Regions from separate parts of the Streptomyces sp. NPDC087215 genome, predicted to be linked through region 2. Evidence: riboswitches for the same ligand, from Rfam matches in the RefSeq annotation. Region 2 holds a riboswitch; each other region holds the start of a gene.
The links. A riboswitch is a leader RNA that binds a small molecule or an ion and turns the genes downstream of it on or off. The one in region 2 is predicted to bind cyclic di-AMP.
Positions count from the first base shown of each region.

Region 1: it holds a riboswitch for cyclic di-AMP, as region 2 does, so the genes downstream of both, ACIO92_RS30085 (LysM peptidoglycan-binding domain-containing protein) here and ACIO92_RS25150 (C40 family peptidase) in region 2, are expected to answer to the same signal.
Region 3: it holds a riboswitch for cyclic di-AMP, as region 2 does, so the genes downstream of both, ACIO92_RS31265 (transglycosylase family protein) here and ACIO92_RS25150 (C40 family peptidase) in region 2, are expected to answer to the same signal.
Region 4: it holds a riboswitch for cyclic di-AMP, as region 2 does, so the genes downstream of both, ACIO92_RS02675 (peptidoglycan DD-metalloendopeptidase family protein) here and ACIO92_RS25150 (C40 family peptidase) in region 2, are expected to answer to the same signal.

Region 1 is NZ_JBIUZD010000017.1:58,243-61,808, reverse strand. Features, by position in the region: gene ACIO92_RS30090 (phosphoribosyltransferase family protein) at 1-1,058, shown strand, start outside; gene ACIO92_RS30085 (LysM peptidoglycan-binding domain-containing protein) at 1,052-1,936, opposite strand; cyclic di-AMP (ydaO/yuaA leader) riboswitch at 1,941-2,127, opposite strand; gene ACIO92_RS30080 (hypothetical protein) at 2,469-3,287, shown strand; gene ACIO92_RS30075 (phosphocholine-specific phospholipase C) at 3,299-3,566, opposite strand, start outside.
Region 2 is NZ_JBIUZD010000011.1:65,535-69,100, forward strand. Features, by position in the region: gene ACIO92_RS25140 (8-amino-7-oxononanoate synthase) at 1-391, shown strand, start outside; gene ACIO92_RS25145 (ATP-binding protein) at 560-997, shown strand; gene ACIO92_RS25150 (C40 family peptidase) at 1,251-1,727, opposite strand; cyclic di-AMP (ydaO/yuaA leader) riboswitch at 1,731-1,938, opposite strand; gene ACIO92_RS25155 (urease subunit gamma) at 2,468-2,770, shown strand; gene ACIO92_RS25160 (urease subunit beta) at 2,783-3,115, shown strand; gene ACIO92_RS25165 (urease subunit alpha) at 3,108-3,566, shown strand, end outside.
Region 3 is NZ_JBIUZD010000019.1:100,192-103,757, forward strand. Features, by position in the region: gene eno (phosphopyruvate hydratase) at 1-194, opposite strand, end outside; gene ACIO92_RS31265 (transglycosylase family protein) at 834-1,559, opposite strand; cyclic di-AMP (ydaO/yuaA leader) riboswitch at 1,563-1,734, opposite strand; gene ACIO92_RS31270 (transglycosylase family protein) at 1,993-3,048, opposite strand; gene ACIO92_RS31275 (cytochrome P450) at 3,156-3,566, opposite strand, start outside.
Region 4 is NZ_JBIUZD010000001.1:640,392-643,957, forward strand. Features, by position in the region: gene ACIO92_RS02670 (SGNH/GDSL hydrolase family protein) at 1-177, opposite strand, end outside; gene ACIO92_RS02675 (peptidoglycan DD-metalloendopeptidase family protein) at 331-1,308, opposite strand; cyclic di-AMP (ydaO/yuaA leader) riboswitch at 1,313-1,468, opposite strand; gene ACIO92_RS02680 (tyrosine-protein phosphatase) at 1,863-2,684, shown strand; gene ACIO92_RS02685 (DUF6126 family protein) at 2,799-2,954, opposite strand; gene ACIO92_RS02690 (XRE family transcriptional regulator) at 2,987-3,566, opposite strand, start outside.

The sequences.
Region 1 (3,566 bases), on a different contig from region 2:
AGCTGCGGGAACTGGAGCGGCGGGGCCGCCGCTACCGGGGGAGCGGGCCTCCCGAACCGCTCGGGGGCCGGACGGTCCTGGTCGTCGACGACGGGCTCGCCACCGGGGCCACCGCCCTCGCGGCCTGCCGGGTGGTACGGGCCGGGGGCGCCGCCCGGATCGTCCTCGCGGTCCCGGTCGCCCCGCGCGACTGGACGGCCCGGCTGGGCGGCGAGGCCGACGAGACGGTGAGCGTCCGCACACCGGACCCGTTCTTCGCGATCGGACGGTTCTACCGGGACTTCTCGCAGACCCCGGACACCGAGGTGATCGCGTGCCTGGAGCGGAACCGGGCCGCGCGGGGGCGGGCGGCCAGGGGCGCGGACGGTCGGACGGTCCGGGACGCGGACGCTGCGGCGGCCGTTCCGGGCGGGGGCGGGCCCGTGGCGCGGGACGTCCGCGTCCCGTTCCCCGGCGGCGAGCTGCCAGGACGGCTCGTGGTGCCCGAGGGCGCCACCGGCGTCGTGCTCTTCGCCCACGGCAGCGGCAGCGGCAGGCACAGCCCCCGCAACCGCGCCGTCGCGGCGGCGCTGAACCGGGCCGGGCTCGGCACGCTCCTGTTCGACCTGCTCACCGAGGCCGAGGCGGCCGACCGGGCGCTGGTCTTCGACGCGCCGCTGCTCGCCGGGCGGCTGGCCGGGGCCACGGAGTGGCTGGCAGGGGACCCGGCGGGCGCCGGACTGCCGCTCGGGTACTTCGGGGCGAGCACCGGGGCCGCCGCCGCGCTGTGGGCGGCGGGCGATCCCGCCTCCCGGGTGGCCGCCGTCGTCTCGCGGGGCGGTCGGCCGGACCTCGCCGCGAGACGGCTGGGACTGGTGCGCGCCCCGACGCTGCTGGTCGTGGGCGGCCGTGACGCACGGGTCGTCGAGCTGAACCGGCGGGCCCGGTCGCTGCTGCGCTGCGAGAACGGGCTCGCCCTGGTGCCGGGCGCCGGTCACCTCTTCGAGGAGCCGGGCGCCCTGGAGGAGGTGGCCGAGCTCGCCACCTCCTGGTTCACCGGGCACCTGCGGGATCAGTAGGCCCCGTTGACGTTGTCGATGGAGCCGTAGCGGTCGGCCGCGTAGTTGCAGGCGGCGGTGATGTTGGCGACCGGGTCGTACAGGTCCACGGGAGTGCCCGGCACGTGGTAGGCGAGGAAGGTCGGCTCGATGACCTGGAGCAGCCCCTTGGAGGGCGTGCCCGCCACCGCGTTGGAGTCCCAGAGGTTGATGGCCCGGGGGTTGCCGGAGGACTCGCGCATCACATTGCGGAGGATGCCGTCGTACGAGCCGGGGATGCCGTGCCGGGCCATGACGTCCAGGGACTCCCGGATCCAGCCGTCGAGGTTGTCGGTGTACTGGACGGCGGCGATCGGGACGGCCTTCAGGGCGACGGTGGCGGCGGAGGAGACCGCCCCGGTGGCGGAGGCGCCGGTGCCGGTGGCCACGGCGGGGACGGCCCGGCTCTCGGAACGGTTCGCCCGTTCGGCGGAGTCGGACGCCTTCCGCGCCTGTGCGGGGGCGGCCTTCGCGGAAATCCGATGAATCGTCAGTTCAAGGCCGGGGTGAATGAGTGACGGATTGTCACCCACGGCGTTCTTGTTGATCCGGTAAAGGTCTTCCCAGCCGCCCTGAATTCCCTTCTTCTGGGCGATGAGGGAAAGGGAGTCACCGCTGACGACCGTGTAGGTGCGGGCGGCGGCGGGGGCGGCCGGGGCCTTCGCGGGGGCGGCGGGGGCGGCTGCCGGGGCGGCGACGGCGGTGCGGGCGACGGTTTCCTGGACTCCGGAAACGGGCGCGGCACCGGCCATGGCGGGGGCGATCAGGGGCAGGGCCAGGGCGGCTCCACCTGTGCTGATCAGCGCCCAGCCACGGGAGACGGAGCGGCGGGGGCGGCGGTGCTTGCTCTGTGCGGGCATGGCGGATTCCTCTCCGGCGCCTGCGGGGTGAGCTGTCGGGTTCGGACGGGAGATGTCCGGCCGCGCGCACGCGGCTGCACCCCGAGCCGCCCCGGATTCCCGGGTCGGCGTATTCGTGGGTCCCCCGCTCCTGCCGTCGGGTGAAAAGGGGAAGTATTTCGAACGGTGGCAGGATTCGGCGATCCGCTCGAATGCAGGTGACCGTAGGGCAGCCATACGGTGCGGAACAAGAGGATCAGTGCGGAGAAATGCGGAAAGGATCACGGAATTCTGATTGTTCAAGATCGAACGCGGCCGGGGCGGGCGGGGAATTCCTTGCCCGGTACGGGCCCTGAGCCCTCGGCCTCCCGGTTCACCGCAAGGAGAGTGAGTCGCGTCACGCGGAAGCGGATGTCCCGATATGGTGCTTAGTTCCGTTAATAGGGAAGTGCGACATAAGGACTAGTCGCCACGACGGGCATTCAATGTCAAAAGTCGCAAAACGGGCATTTGACATGAAAGATGAGGGTGATCCCGACCGAGGAGCCCCCGGATGCCACCCACCGCCCCCCAGCTCAGCCCCGACGACCTCGACCGCGAGGCCGCCGCCCTCCATGACAGCGACGCCTGGCAGCGGATTGTCGAGGAGTGGACCGCCGCCGTGCCCGCCGCGACCCCTTCCGCTTCTCCGGCCCTGACCCCGACGGCGTCCCCGATCCCGATCCCGACCCTGACCGTGTCCCCGGCCCCGGCCCCGGCCCCGGCCCCGGCCCCGGCCCCGGCCCCGGCCCCGGCCGTGTCCCCGGCCCCGCTTCCGCTGGCGCCCGTGCCCGGCCCGCCGCCCGCTCGCGTGCCCGTCCTCGCGCCCCCGCCCGCACCCGGCGAGGACGCGGACCCCGAGGCGTGGCGGCGGCTGCTCACCGTCCCGGTGGACCGGCTCGTCGCCGACGCGCTCGGCACCCTGCCCCCGCCCCCGCCCGTCGAGCGCCGCCTCCCCGGTCGGATCGGAGCCGTCCTCCCCGACCGGCTGCACGCCTGGCGCCGGATCGGCAGCCCGGAGCTGCGCCCCTCGGTCCACCTCGGCTACGCCCGCCTCGTCCTGACGGAGTGGGGCTGGCAGAACACCCCGTACCGGCTGCGTGACGCCCGGGGTGCCCGGTGCGTGTGCGGCGCCCTGCTCGCCGCCCACCGCCTGGGATACGGCGGCGGGGCGACCATGAACGAGGCGGCGGCCTGGATCATGACCGAACTGCGCTCGCGCGGATGGCACGAGCTGATCGGGCCGTGGAACCGGGCCCCCGGCCGCACGGCGGGCGACGCGGTGGCCCTGCTCGACGCCACGATCCGCCGCGCCGCGCTCGCCGGGCGCTGAGCCGCCCCGGATCAGCCGCTGACGCTCGGTGCCCCGGTCTCGATGTGTCCGGTGTACCGGCGCGACCAGGTCCCGTCGAGGTCGGCGAGGACCGTGAAGTCGTACCAGCCGTTCTGGTGGGCGACGGCGTCGAAGTGGTCCTCACGGGTGGAGTTCGCCGGGACGGTGTACGTCCACGGGCCGTCCGTACGGTAGGCGTTCGAGCGGATCGTGAACGTCACGGGACCCGCAGAGGAGTTGCTCAGCCGGAACCACAGGGCCGTCTCCCCGGTGCCCGGC
Region 2 (3,566 bases):
CAACGCGGCCCGCACCTTCATCTTCGACACCGGTCTCGCCCCGGCCGCCGCCGGGGGCGCGCTGGCGGCCCTGCGTCTGCTGGCGGCCGAGCCGGGTCTCGCGGAGCGGACCCGTACGGTTGCCACCACCCTGCACCGGCTCCTCACCGGGGCGGGTCTGACGGCCGCCCGGCCCGACGCGGCCGTGGTCTCGGTGCGCGCCCCCTCCCCGGAGGCGGCGCTGCGCTGGGCGGCGGACTGCCGGGAGCGGGGGCTCGCGGTCGGCTGTTTCCGGCCGCCCTCCGTGCCCGACGGGGTCTCGCGGCTACGGCTCACGGCCCGCGCGGATCTGACGGACGAGCGGATCGCGTACGCGGTGGAAACGATCCTGCGGACGGCTCCGGCCGGCTGACCCGGCGGACGGCGGCCCGGTGCGTCCCGGGGCCTTCGCGTTCACCGCTTCGGGCGACAGATGGGGACATATCTTGGGAGAACGCCTCCCGGCGCGGCCCGATCGGTGGCAGTCTGACGCGCAGTGCGATCCGGGGCAGCGGCCCCGGCGGAAAGGGACGGCGTCGCCATGGCAGACCAGCAGGAAGCATCCGTCACTCTGCCGAGCGAACCCGCCTCGGTGTCCACGGCCCGGCGGTTCGTGGCGGAGGTTCTCGGCTGCTGGGGCCTGGACGACGCCACGGAGACCGCGGACGCGATCCGGATCGTCGTCTCCGAGCTGGCCACCAACGCCGTGCTGCACACCCTCGGCCAGTCGCCCACCTTCACGGTGGACCTCAGGCTCGACCGGGAGGAGCAGCTGCACATCGGTGTCACCGACAGTCATCCGAGGCTGCCGCGCCGTCTGCCCGCCGCGGTCCAGCAGGACAACGGCAGGGGCATGGTCATCGTCAGGGCCCTCGCGGCGGAGGCCGGCGGGCGTCTCTCCGTGACCCCGATCGAGGAGGGCGGCAAGACGGTCCGGATCTCCCTCCCGTGGACCCCCGCCCCGCTGGCCAGCCGCTGACGGACCCGCGTGGGGCGGGTCCGTCGTCGTGACCCGGGCCGATGCCGTCGTCGCGGGCCCGAGAGGGGCCCCGGAGGCGGCTTCCGCGGGGGACGCGCGGTCGCCGGGACCGTACCGCCAGGGGTCGGCCCGGGTCCGTGCGGGATGCGGCGGCGCCACCGCACCCCGCACGGACCGGCGCCGTCCGTTCCGCCTGATCAGTTCACGGACCGGCCCCGGGTCAGTTCACGGACCGGCCGTCGGTTCCGCCGGGTCAGCGGACGCGGCCGTAGTAGATCTTGGACGACCAGATCTTGTCGAGCTTCACCCAGGACCCCGTCTTGGGCGAGTGCCAGATCTTGCCGCTCCCGGCGTAGATGCCCACGTGGTAGACCCTTCCGCCGGAGTGGAAGAAGACCAGGTCCCCCTTCTGCCGTGAGGCGGCGGAGACGCGTGTGGTTCTGTTGTACTGCTGCTGCGCGGTGCGGGGCAGCGACTTGCCCGCCTTCTGGTACGCGTAGAGCGTCAGACCGGAGCAGTCGAACCTGGAGGGTCCGGCGCTCCCGTACCGGTACGGTGCTCCCTTCTTGGACGCGGCGACGCTCAGTGCCTTGTTCGCGTAGTTCGTCGCTGCCTGGGCCTCCGGCGCCGCACCCGGTGCGAGCAGCGTGCCGCCGACGGCGGCGAGAGTGAGAGCCGAGACGGCTCCGACCCGGGACAGCAGGGACGGGACGTGCATCTGCGCAGTCATGCGCAACCCTTCGTCAGCCGCCTGTGAAGGATGACCTGTCGGGTTCGGGCAGGCGAAGATGCCCGGCCGCGGTTGCGGCTTCACCCCAAGGGGCGGCCCCGCTGTGGGAAACAGCGCGTACGCCCCGTAAAAATCGGGTCCTCCACTCCTGCCGGTCCAATCCTGTCGACCAGACGTCCGGGACAGCGGCAGGACTCGGCGTCCGCCCGGACCGCCCCGCCGCGGCGGCGGGGGCTTGTCGTCGACAGGGATCTTGACTCACACCAGGGGTGAAATCCGAGTGGAAACGGCGATATGTGAGGCTCCTCACGACTGATCCGTTCGGGTGGACAGGAGGGTTTCGTGATCATCGGAGGTACCCCCGGCGAGCCCCGCACCAGCGATGGAACGTTCGATTCCGCCAGATGAGTACATCGATGGCGCAAGTTGACCGGTCTGAATATCGACTCGTCGACTACTCCGAACGAGGGAGGGATTCTGCGACACGTGTCGGCCGTCCGGCCCTCGACACGACACGGCCGGATGTCGATCCGTCAGGGGAGGGTCCGGCTCCGTATGTACCGTCGTCGGTCCGATGATCATGTGATCGCAAAGGCGTAGTTAACCAGCCGGAAAAACTTCCGCCCTAACGTGCAATGTCTGCCGGTGTACCGCGCTCCAGCATTCAACAAGGTGTTGAAGCTCGGTAGGGTCCGCAGCTGTCCGGGTCCCGTCCCGGCGGACGACTGTGAGGTGGAAGTGTGCAATTGAGCCCGCACGAGCAGGAACGCCTGCTCATCCATGTGGCCGCCGACGTGGCCGAGAAGCGCAGGGCACGCGGTGTGCGACTCAACCACCCCGAGGTCGTCGCGCTGATCACCGCTCATGTCCTCGAAGGCGCCAGGGACGGCCGCACGGTCGCCGAACTGATGGCCTCCGGACGCCAGGTGCTCACCCGCGACGAGGTCATGGAGGGCGTCCCCGAGATGATCCACGACGTCCAGGTCGAGGCCACCTTCCCGGACGGCACCAAGCTCGTCACCGTCCACGACCCCATCGTCTGAACGGACGCGCCGATGATCCCCGGAGAGATCCTGTACGCGGACGGCCCCGTCCCCCTCAACGAGGGGCGCCCCGTCACGCGTCTGACCGTGCTCAACGCCGCCGACCGGCCCGTCCAGGTCGGCTCCCACTACCACTTCGCCGAGGTCAACCCCGGACTCGAGTTCGACCGTGCCGCCGCGCGCGGACAGCGGCTGCACATCGCCGCCGGAACCGCCGTCCGCTTCGAACCCGGCATCCCCGTCGAGGTCGAACTCGTTCCCCTCACCGGCCGCCGGATCGTCCCCGGTCTGCGCGGCGAGACCGCGGGTCCCCTGGACGCGAACGAAGAGGACTCCCGTGCCTGATCTGCACCGCGCCGTCTACGCCGACCTGTTCGGCCCCACCACCGGCGACCGCCTCCGGCTCGCCGACACCGACCTCTTCGTGGAGATCGAGGAGGACCGCAGCGGAGGCCCCGGCCGGGCCGGGGACGAAGCCGTCTTCGGCGGCGGCAAGGTCATCCGAGAGTCGATGGGCCAGGCCCGCACCACCCGCGCCGAGGGGGCCCCCGACACCGTCATCACCGGGGCCGTGGTCATCGACCACTGGGGGATCGTCAAGGCCGACATCGGCATCAGGGACGGCCGGATCGTCGCCCTCGGCAAGGCCGGCAACCCCGACACCATGGACGGCGTCCACCCCGGCCTGGTGATCGGCCCCGAGACCGAGGTCATCGTCGGCAACGGCCGCATCGTCACCGCGGGCGCCGTCGACACCCATGTCCACTTCATCTCCCCGACCGTGGTCGAGCAGGCC
Region 3 (3,566 bases), on a different contig from region 2:
CCCTTGCCCTGGTAGCGGTTGGGGTCACCGTCGCGAAGCTCGAGGGCCTCGAACGCACCGGTGGAGGCTCCGGACGGAACAGCAGCACGGCCGGTGCTGCCGTCGTCGAGGCCGACCTCGACCTCGACGGTGGGGTTGCCTCGGGAGTCCAGGATTTCCCGGGCTACGACGACGTCGATGGACGGCACGAGCATCTCCTTATGGGATGTGACGCTGGATGTGACGCAAGGTCGGCGCAGGGTCGGCTTGGCCTTGCGTCAAGAGCCTAACCGGCTCGGCGGCTCCGGCCAGCCGGGCGCCCGCCCCCTGGGACGAAAAAGGGCCCAAGGACATGCATTCAGGGGCGAAAGACCCCGGATCTACTGGACAGTAACCAAGAAGTCCTCCCGAAACCGCCGGGGAGACCCTTCTCGGGGCGCGAGGAGGGGGCTCCGCCCGTGGGCGGGGAATCCGGGAGGGAAGGGGAGTCCGTACGTGGCGGGACCCCTCCCGGAGCGGGGAGGGAGCGCGTACGCGGCGGGGACCCCGCCCCCGGTGGGGCGACCACTCGTGACGGGGGCCGGGAGAGGGAAGGGGAGTCCCGCCCGTGGCGGCGAGTCCGCCCGCGCCCGTGTCTCCGTCCGTGGCCGCGCCCGTGTCTCCGTCCGTGACCCGCGCCCGCGATCTCCGCGCGGCCCGCGCGTGGAACTCCGCAGGAGGAGAGGAGCGGGAGACCTCGGACGGCGGAAACCCCGGACCGGCGCGCACGGGGGGAGGCGCGCCGGGCCGGGGTGGTCACCGCGGGAGGGTCGTCGGTGCCGTACGGGTCGCGGGACCCGTACGGACCGCCGGGCTCACTTGAGGTGGAGCTGCTGGCCCGGGTAGATCAGGTCGGCGTGGTCGACGACGTCCTTGTTCAGCTCGAAGAGCTTGGCCCAGCCGCCCTTGACGCCGTGCGCCTGGGCGATGCTGCTGAGGGTGTCGCCGGTCACGACCTTGTACTCGCCGTCGCCCTTCTCGACCTTCTTGCCGGTCGGGGTGGTGACGGTCGCCTTCGGCGCGGCCTGCTGCTGCGCGGCCTTCTTCGGGGCCTGGCGCTGCTCGCTGCGGGTCGTCGGCTGCTCGGCCGACCGCTGCTGCGTCGGCTGCTGCTTCGGCTGCTGGGTGACGGTCTTGGGGGCGCTCTCGGCGGCGCCGCCGTCGTAGGAGGCACGGGAGAGGCCCACGCCGCAGCTCGGCCACGCGCCCTTGCCCTGGCCCGCGAGGACCTTCTCGGCGATGGCGATCTGCTGGGACTTCGACGCCTGGTTGGCGGTCGAGGCGTAGGCGGTGCCGCCGTACGCGGCCCAGGTGGAGGCCGCGAACTGGAGGCCGCCGTAGTAGCCGTTGCCCGTGTTGATGGACCAGTTGCCGCCGGACTCGCACTGGGCGACGCGGTCCCACTCGGCGACCGTGGCGGCCGAGGCGGTGCCCGCGGTCATCAGCGGGGCGGCGACGGCGACACCGGTGACGCCGACGAGCGTGACGACCTGGGTGGCCTTGGAGGGACGGCGGTGTTTGCCCTTACCGGAAAACAGCATGGAGATTCTCCTCACCGACGCCTGCGAGGTGAGCTGTCGGGTTCGGGCCAATGAGTTGCCCGGCCGCGTGTCCCAGCACGCGGCTTCACCCCAAGCCGGTCGTCGGCCGTCTCTCAACGGCCGGGTCCGGCACTTACCTTGGGTCCCCCGCTCCTGCCTTCGGCGCTTGCGCGACGACTGTTCCCGACGGCCGACGGCAGGATTCGGCGTTTCGGTCGACGGGGCCCGCGGTGGCGAGCGGTGACGACCGTAGACACAGACCCACCGGAAGTTCAAAGAGGCGAATGACGGACATTCCGACCCTCCTTGCCTTCCGGCGGGGGGTGTTTGCGCAGGTGGGAGGCGACAGGAGCAAAGTTTGCGGGTGTGACACGCCAGTTGGGGCGAAGAGACCCATGTCTCACTTGCCCAGAACCGGACATATGACCCCGAATCACTCCGCCTGTGCGACCGGACTCTCCGTCAGGTCAAGGCTCTGACCAGGGAGGATGAGGTCCGGGTCGGTGCCGACCGTCTTCCGGTTGGCGTCATAGAGCGCGGTCCAGCCTCCGGGCAGCTCGTTCTGCTGCGCGATGTCGGACAGGCTGTCGCCCGCCTTCACCGTGTACGCGCCCGAAGTGCCCTGACTGTCCGTTCCGCCCGAATTCTTGGCGGCGTCGGCCAAGGGCTTCGCCGCGGTCTCCTCGGAGAGGCCGTCACCGGGCGCCGCGTGGCGACCCGTTTCGGCGGAGTCGCCCGGCTTCCCGGTCCCCTCCGGAGCCGCGTCGCCCCGGTGCTTGCCGGACCCCGTCGACGGGGCACCGGTCGTCGGCTCACCGGACGTGCCCGGTGCGACGGACCCGCCGGGCGTGGTGGTGGCGGGATCGGGGGCGCCCGGGGAGACGGGGGCCGTCGGGCCGACCGGCGCGCCCGTCACCGGCGCGCCCGTCGAGGGCGTGGCGGGACTCGTGGGCGCCGAGGTGGCGGTGCGCGCCTCGGCGGTCCGTCCGGCCGCGCCCCGGGCCGCCTCCGCCGCACCGGAGGAGGGCGGACCCGTCGTACGGTTCGACTCGGCGACGGGGCCGCCGGAGGGCTTGGGGAGGTCCGCCGGGCCCGGGTCCACCTTCGGCCGGGCGCCGTCGTTGACGAGTCCCGCGATCGGCGCGCAGGTGGCCCACGCGGTGGAACCCTTGGCGAGGGCCTTCTCGGCCACCGCTATCTGCTGGGCGCGGCTGGCCAGGTCGGGGCTGGGCGCGTAGGCGAGACCGCCGTGCCGCTCCCAGCTGTCCTGGGTGAACTGGAGGCCGCCGTAGAGGCCGTTGCCGAGGTTGGCGCTCCACTGGCCGCCGGACTCGCACTCGGCGACCCGGTCCCAGGTGGCGGCGTCGGCGGCGGACGCCGAGCCGGTGGCGAGCAGGGGCAGCGCCATGGCGGACCCGGTCACCCCCGCGGCGACGACGATGGCGGGGGCCTGACGGGGGCGGCGGTGTCGTCCGTTCCCGGAACGCATAGGAGCGCCTTTCGCGTGACAACTGGGGTGGTCGAACTGAGTTGTCGGGGAACGTAGCCGTATTCGAACGCTCATCACAAGTCGATGCACCCGCGATCACGCGAAGATCACATTTCTGACACCTCGTCAGATCCATGGAGGGGGACGGCCGGGGAGAACTCCACCGGAAGGGTGCGCAGCCCCCGCATGATGAGCCCGCCGCGCCACCGCAGTTCGGCCGGATCGGCGGCGAGCCGCAGGTCCGGGAGGCGGGTCAGCAGGGTCGCCAGGGCCGTCTGCCCTTCGAGCCGGGCGAGCGGCGCGCCCAGGCAGTAGTGGATGCCGTGCCCGTATCCGAGGTGCTGGTTGTCGCGCCGGGCGAGGTCGAGGACGTCCGGCCCGTCGAAGCGCTCGGGGTCCCGGTCGGCGGCGGCGAGGACCACGAGCACCGGGTCGCCCGCCGGGATCTCCTGCCCGCCGATCGTCAGCGGGCGGGTCGCGTACCGCCAGGTGGCCATCTCCACCGGCCCGTCGTACCG
Region 4 (3,566 bases), on a different contig from region 2:
GTAGCGGAAGGCCTCGTGCTCCGGCAGCTGGTCGGCGAGCAGTACCGCGAAGCGGTCCGCCCAGCCGAGGTACGTCCCGTCGGGTCCGGGGTCTCCGACGCCCTCGGTGAAGCTGTCACCGATCGCCGCGTACGACCCGAATGCGTTCTTGTCTGTTGATCTCGAATCGTCTGCCACGGGTGGACATCCTTCCCTTTCGGATGTGACCTACGCGACCGTAAGGAGGGGTTGACGCCGGGTGACATATGACACCGATAAAGAAATTGCCAAGCCGGAATACGCCGGAGGCCCGGCACGCACGGGTGCCGGGCCTTCGGTGGGGCGGGTGCGTCAGACGGAGACGCCGTGCTGGCGGAGGTAGGCCAGCGGATCGACGTCGGAGCCGTAGCCCGGCGAGGTCCGGATCTCGAAGTGGAGGTGGGGTCCGGTGGAATTGCCGGTGGAGCCGGAGAGGCCGATCTGCTGTCCGCCGGAGACCGCCTGGCCCGCCGAGACGGCGAGCGAGGAGAGGTGGGCGTACTGCGAGTAGTTGCCGTCGGCGTGCTGGATGACGACCTCGTTGCCGTAGGAGCCGCTCCAGCCCGCCGAGACGACCGTGCCCGCGCCGACGGCGCGGACGGTGGTGCCGGAGGAGGCGATGAAGTCGACACCGGTGTGGTAACCGGAGGACCACATGGAGCCGGAGGCGCGGTACGGGGTGGAGAAGCCGCCGCTGACGGGCTTGACCCAGCCGGAGGAGGAGGCCGAGGAGCCGGAGGACTGCGTCGTGGACGAGCCGGAGTCCGGGGTGGTGGCCTGGGCGGCCGGGCGCTCGGAGCTCCGGGTGGTGTGCGTGGAGTCGCCGGAGTCCTGGGCGGCGGGGGCCTTGCGCTCGGTCTTCGGGGCGGCCGTGGCGGGGCTCTTCGGGGCGGCGGCGGGAGCGGTGCTCCTGGCGCCGAGGGTGAGCTTCATGCCGGGCAGGATGAACGAGGGGTTCTCGCCGACGACCTGGCGGTTGTCCGCGTAGAGCCGCTGCCAGCCACCGGTGAGGTGGTGCTCGGCGGCGATCTTCGAGAGGTGGTCGCCAGGGACGACGGCGTACGTCCTCGGCGCGGCCGGGGCCGCGACCGGCGCCGCGGCGGGCGCCTTGGCCTGGGCGGCGACGGTGACGGTCCGCGCGGGGGCGGCCGGGGCCGTCTGCTCGGCGGCGTGGGCACCGGTGGCGCCGAGGAGCGGGAGGGCGACGACGGCGCCTCCCGTACCGGCGGCGGCGATGCCCCGGGTGAGGGAGTTGTTCCTGGGACGGCGGTGCTTACCCTTCGCGGGCATGGCGAATTCCTCTCCGGCGCCTGCGAGGTGAGCTGTCGGGTTCGGACGGGAGATGTCCGGCCGCGCTCTCGCGCGACTTCACCCCGAGCCGTCCTGCGTCGCGGGACCGGCGTACTTCCTGGGTCCCCCGCTCCTGCCACGCATGGGATGAGTGGAATTCCGGACGGTGGCAGGATTCGGCGGTCCGACCGGATTGACGGTGACGCTAGACGAGCGTTTCGGCGCGAACAAGCCGATGCTTTATCAGTTCGGCGTCCGCTCGCTCCCGGGCCCGGAATTCCGGTCACCCTGCGTGGATGACACTTCTTCGACTCCCTTTTTCCGTAAGGCGATTGCGTCGCGGCCCCGGGCACGATCCGTCACTTCTATGACGCTGCTCACGCTCCGATTCCCATCTCATCTGCAATCAGGGCGTGTTATCCGGAAGGTGTGAATACGGACAGATCGCCCATTCCTAGCCAGGGGGGTGCGCCCCGTTCGTCCTGCCTGGATGATTGGCTCTTGGAATCGGCCCCGTGCCGTACCCCCGAACGCCGAATTCTCCAGGAGCATCCGTGACGCAGCAGCTGCCGCAGGTCCCGCCCGCCGAAGCGAACGAGCCCGAGCTGGCCGAGGTCCGCAACTTCCGGGACGTGGGCGGCCTGCCGACGACGGACGGGCGCGCGGTGCGCCCCGGCCGTCTGTTCCGCAGCGGCCACCTCGCCCACGCGACCGAGGAGGACGCCGCCTTCCTCGCCTCGCTGGACCTGCACACCGTCTTCGACTTCCGCAACCAGGCCGACGTGCGCATCGAGGGGGCGGACGTCGAGCTTCCGGGCGTGCGCAACGTGAACATACCCCTGAACGACCCGGCCGAGGGCAAGGAGTTCTGGCGGCTGGTGCGGGACGGGGACATAGCCCAGCTGCGGGAGATCCTCGGTGGGGACAAGGCCGCCGACCGGATGGCCGATTCCTATCGGAAGATGGTGGTCGAGCGCACCGCCGACCACAGCCGCATCCTGCACGCGCTCGCGGAGAACAGCGTCCCCGCCCTGATGCACTGCGCGGCGGGCAAGGACCGCGCCGGGCTCTCGATCGCGATCACCCTGCTCGCCCTCGGGGTCGAGCGCTCGGCGATCGAGGCCGACTACGTGAAGTCGAACGACCCGCACCGCCGCTACAAGGTGAGCCGCAGCTCCACCGCGTCCGACGCCATGTCGCCCGAGGTGATGGAGCTGCTGAGCCCGCTGTTCGACGCGCGGGTGGAGTATCTGCGGGGCGCCTTCGAGACGATCGAGGAGACCTGGGGCTCGGTGGACACCTACCTCGCCGAGGGCCTCAAGCTGACCCCGGAGACCCTCGGGCGGCTGCGGGAGCGTCTGCTCACCGAGGTCTGAGCCGGACCGTCCGGGCCGCGCCGATCTCTGCGGAGCGCGGCCCCGGCGAACCCGTACGGGGTCCGGTCTCACCGCCCGCCCGCGCGTCGGGCCCACCGCCCCTCGCCGTCCGCGCTACTGGTTCTGCCCGCCCAGCATGAAGAGCAGATACAGGAAGCCGGCGAAGAGGTGGCCCGCCACCAGGTACGCGAAGAGGCGGAGCACCAGGCCCTTGGGGAACTTGCCCTCACCGCGCTCCTCGCCGGTGACCGGTGCGTGCTTCTCGGACATGTCGAACCTTTCGGAGGAAGGGTCAGGCGGGGTCAGCGACGGTGCGGAGTTCCGTCGCCGAGGCACAGCTCGGCGACGGGGCTCTGCATCAGGGTGTGGACGAAGAGCAGCTCGGCCCCGCTGGAGGTCGCGGCGCCGATGCGGTGCGGGGTGAGCGAGTCGAAGTGCGCGCTGTCCCCGGGATCGAGGACGTGGACGGCTTCGCCGAGCGCGAGCCGCACCCGGCCCTCCAGGACGTGGATCCACTCCTCACCGGGGTGGACCCGCACGATGTCCGCCCGGGTGGCGTACGGCACGTGGACCCGCAGGCACTGGAGGGCGCGCCCGGCGCTGCCCGCCTGCCGGTAGATCCAGCCGTCCGCCTCGACGGGCTCGGAACGTCCGGCGCGGACCACGGGGTCCCGTTCGGGGGGTGTCTCCCCCAGCAGCTCGGAGACCGTCGTACCGTAGATGCGGGAGAGGGCGAGGAGCATGGGCAGCGAGGGCTGCCGGTTGCCCGTCTCCAGCCGCGAGAGATGGGCGGGCGAGAGACCGGCGCGCTGGGCGGCGGTCTCCAGGGTCAGTCCCCGGCGTCGGCGCAGGCCCCGCAGCTGCGGGGCGACGTCCGGCAGG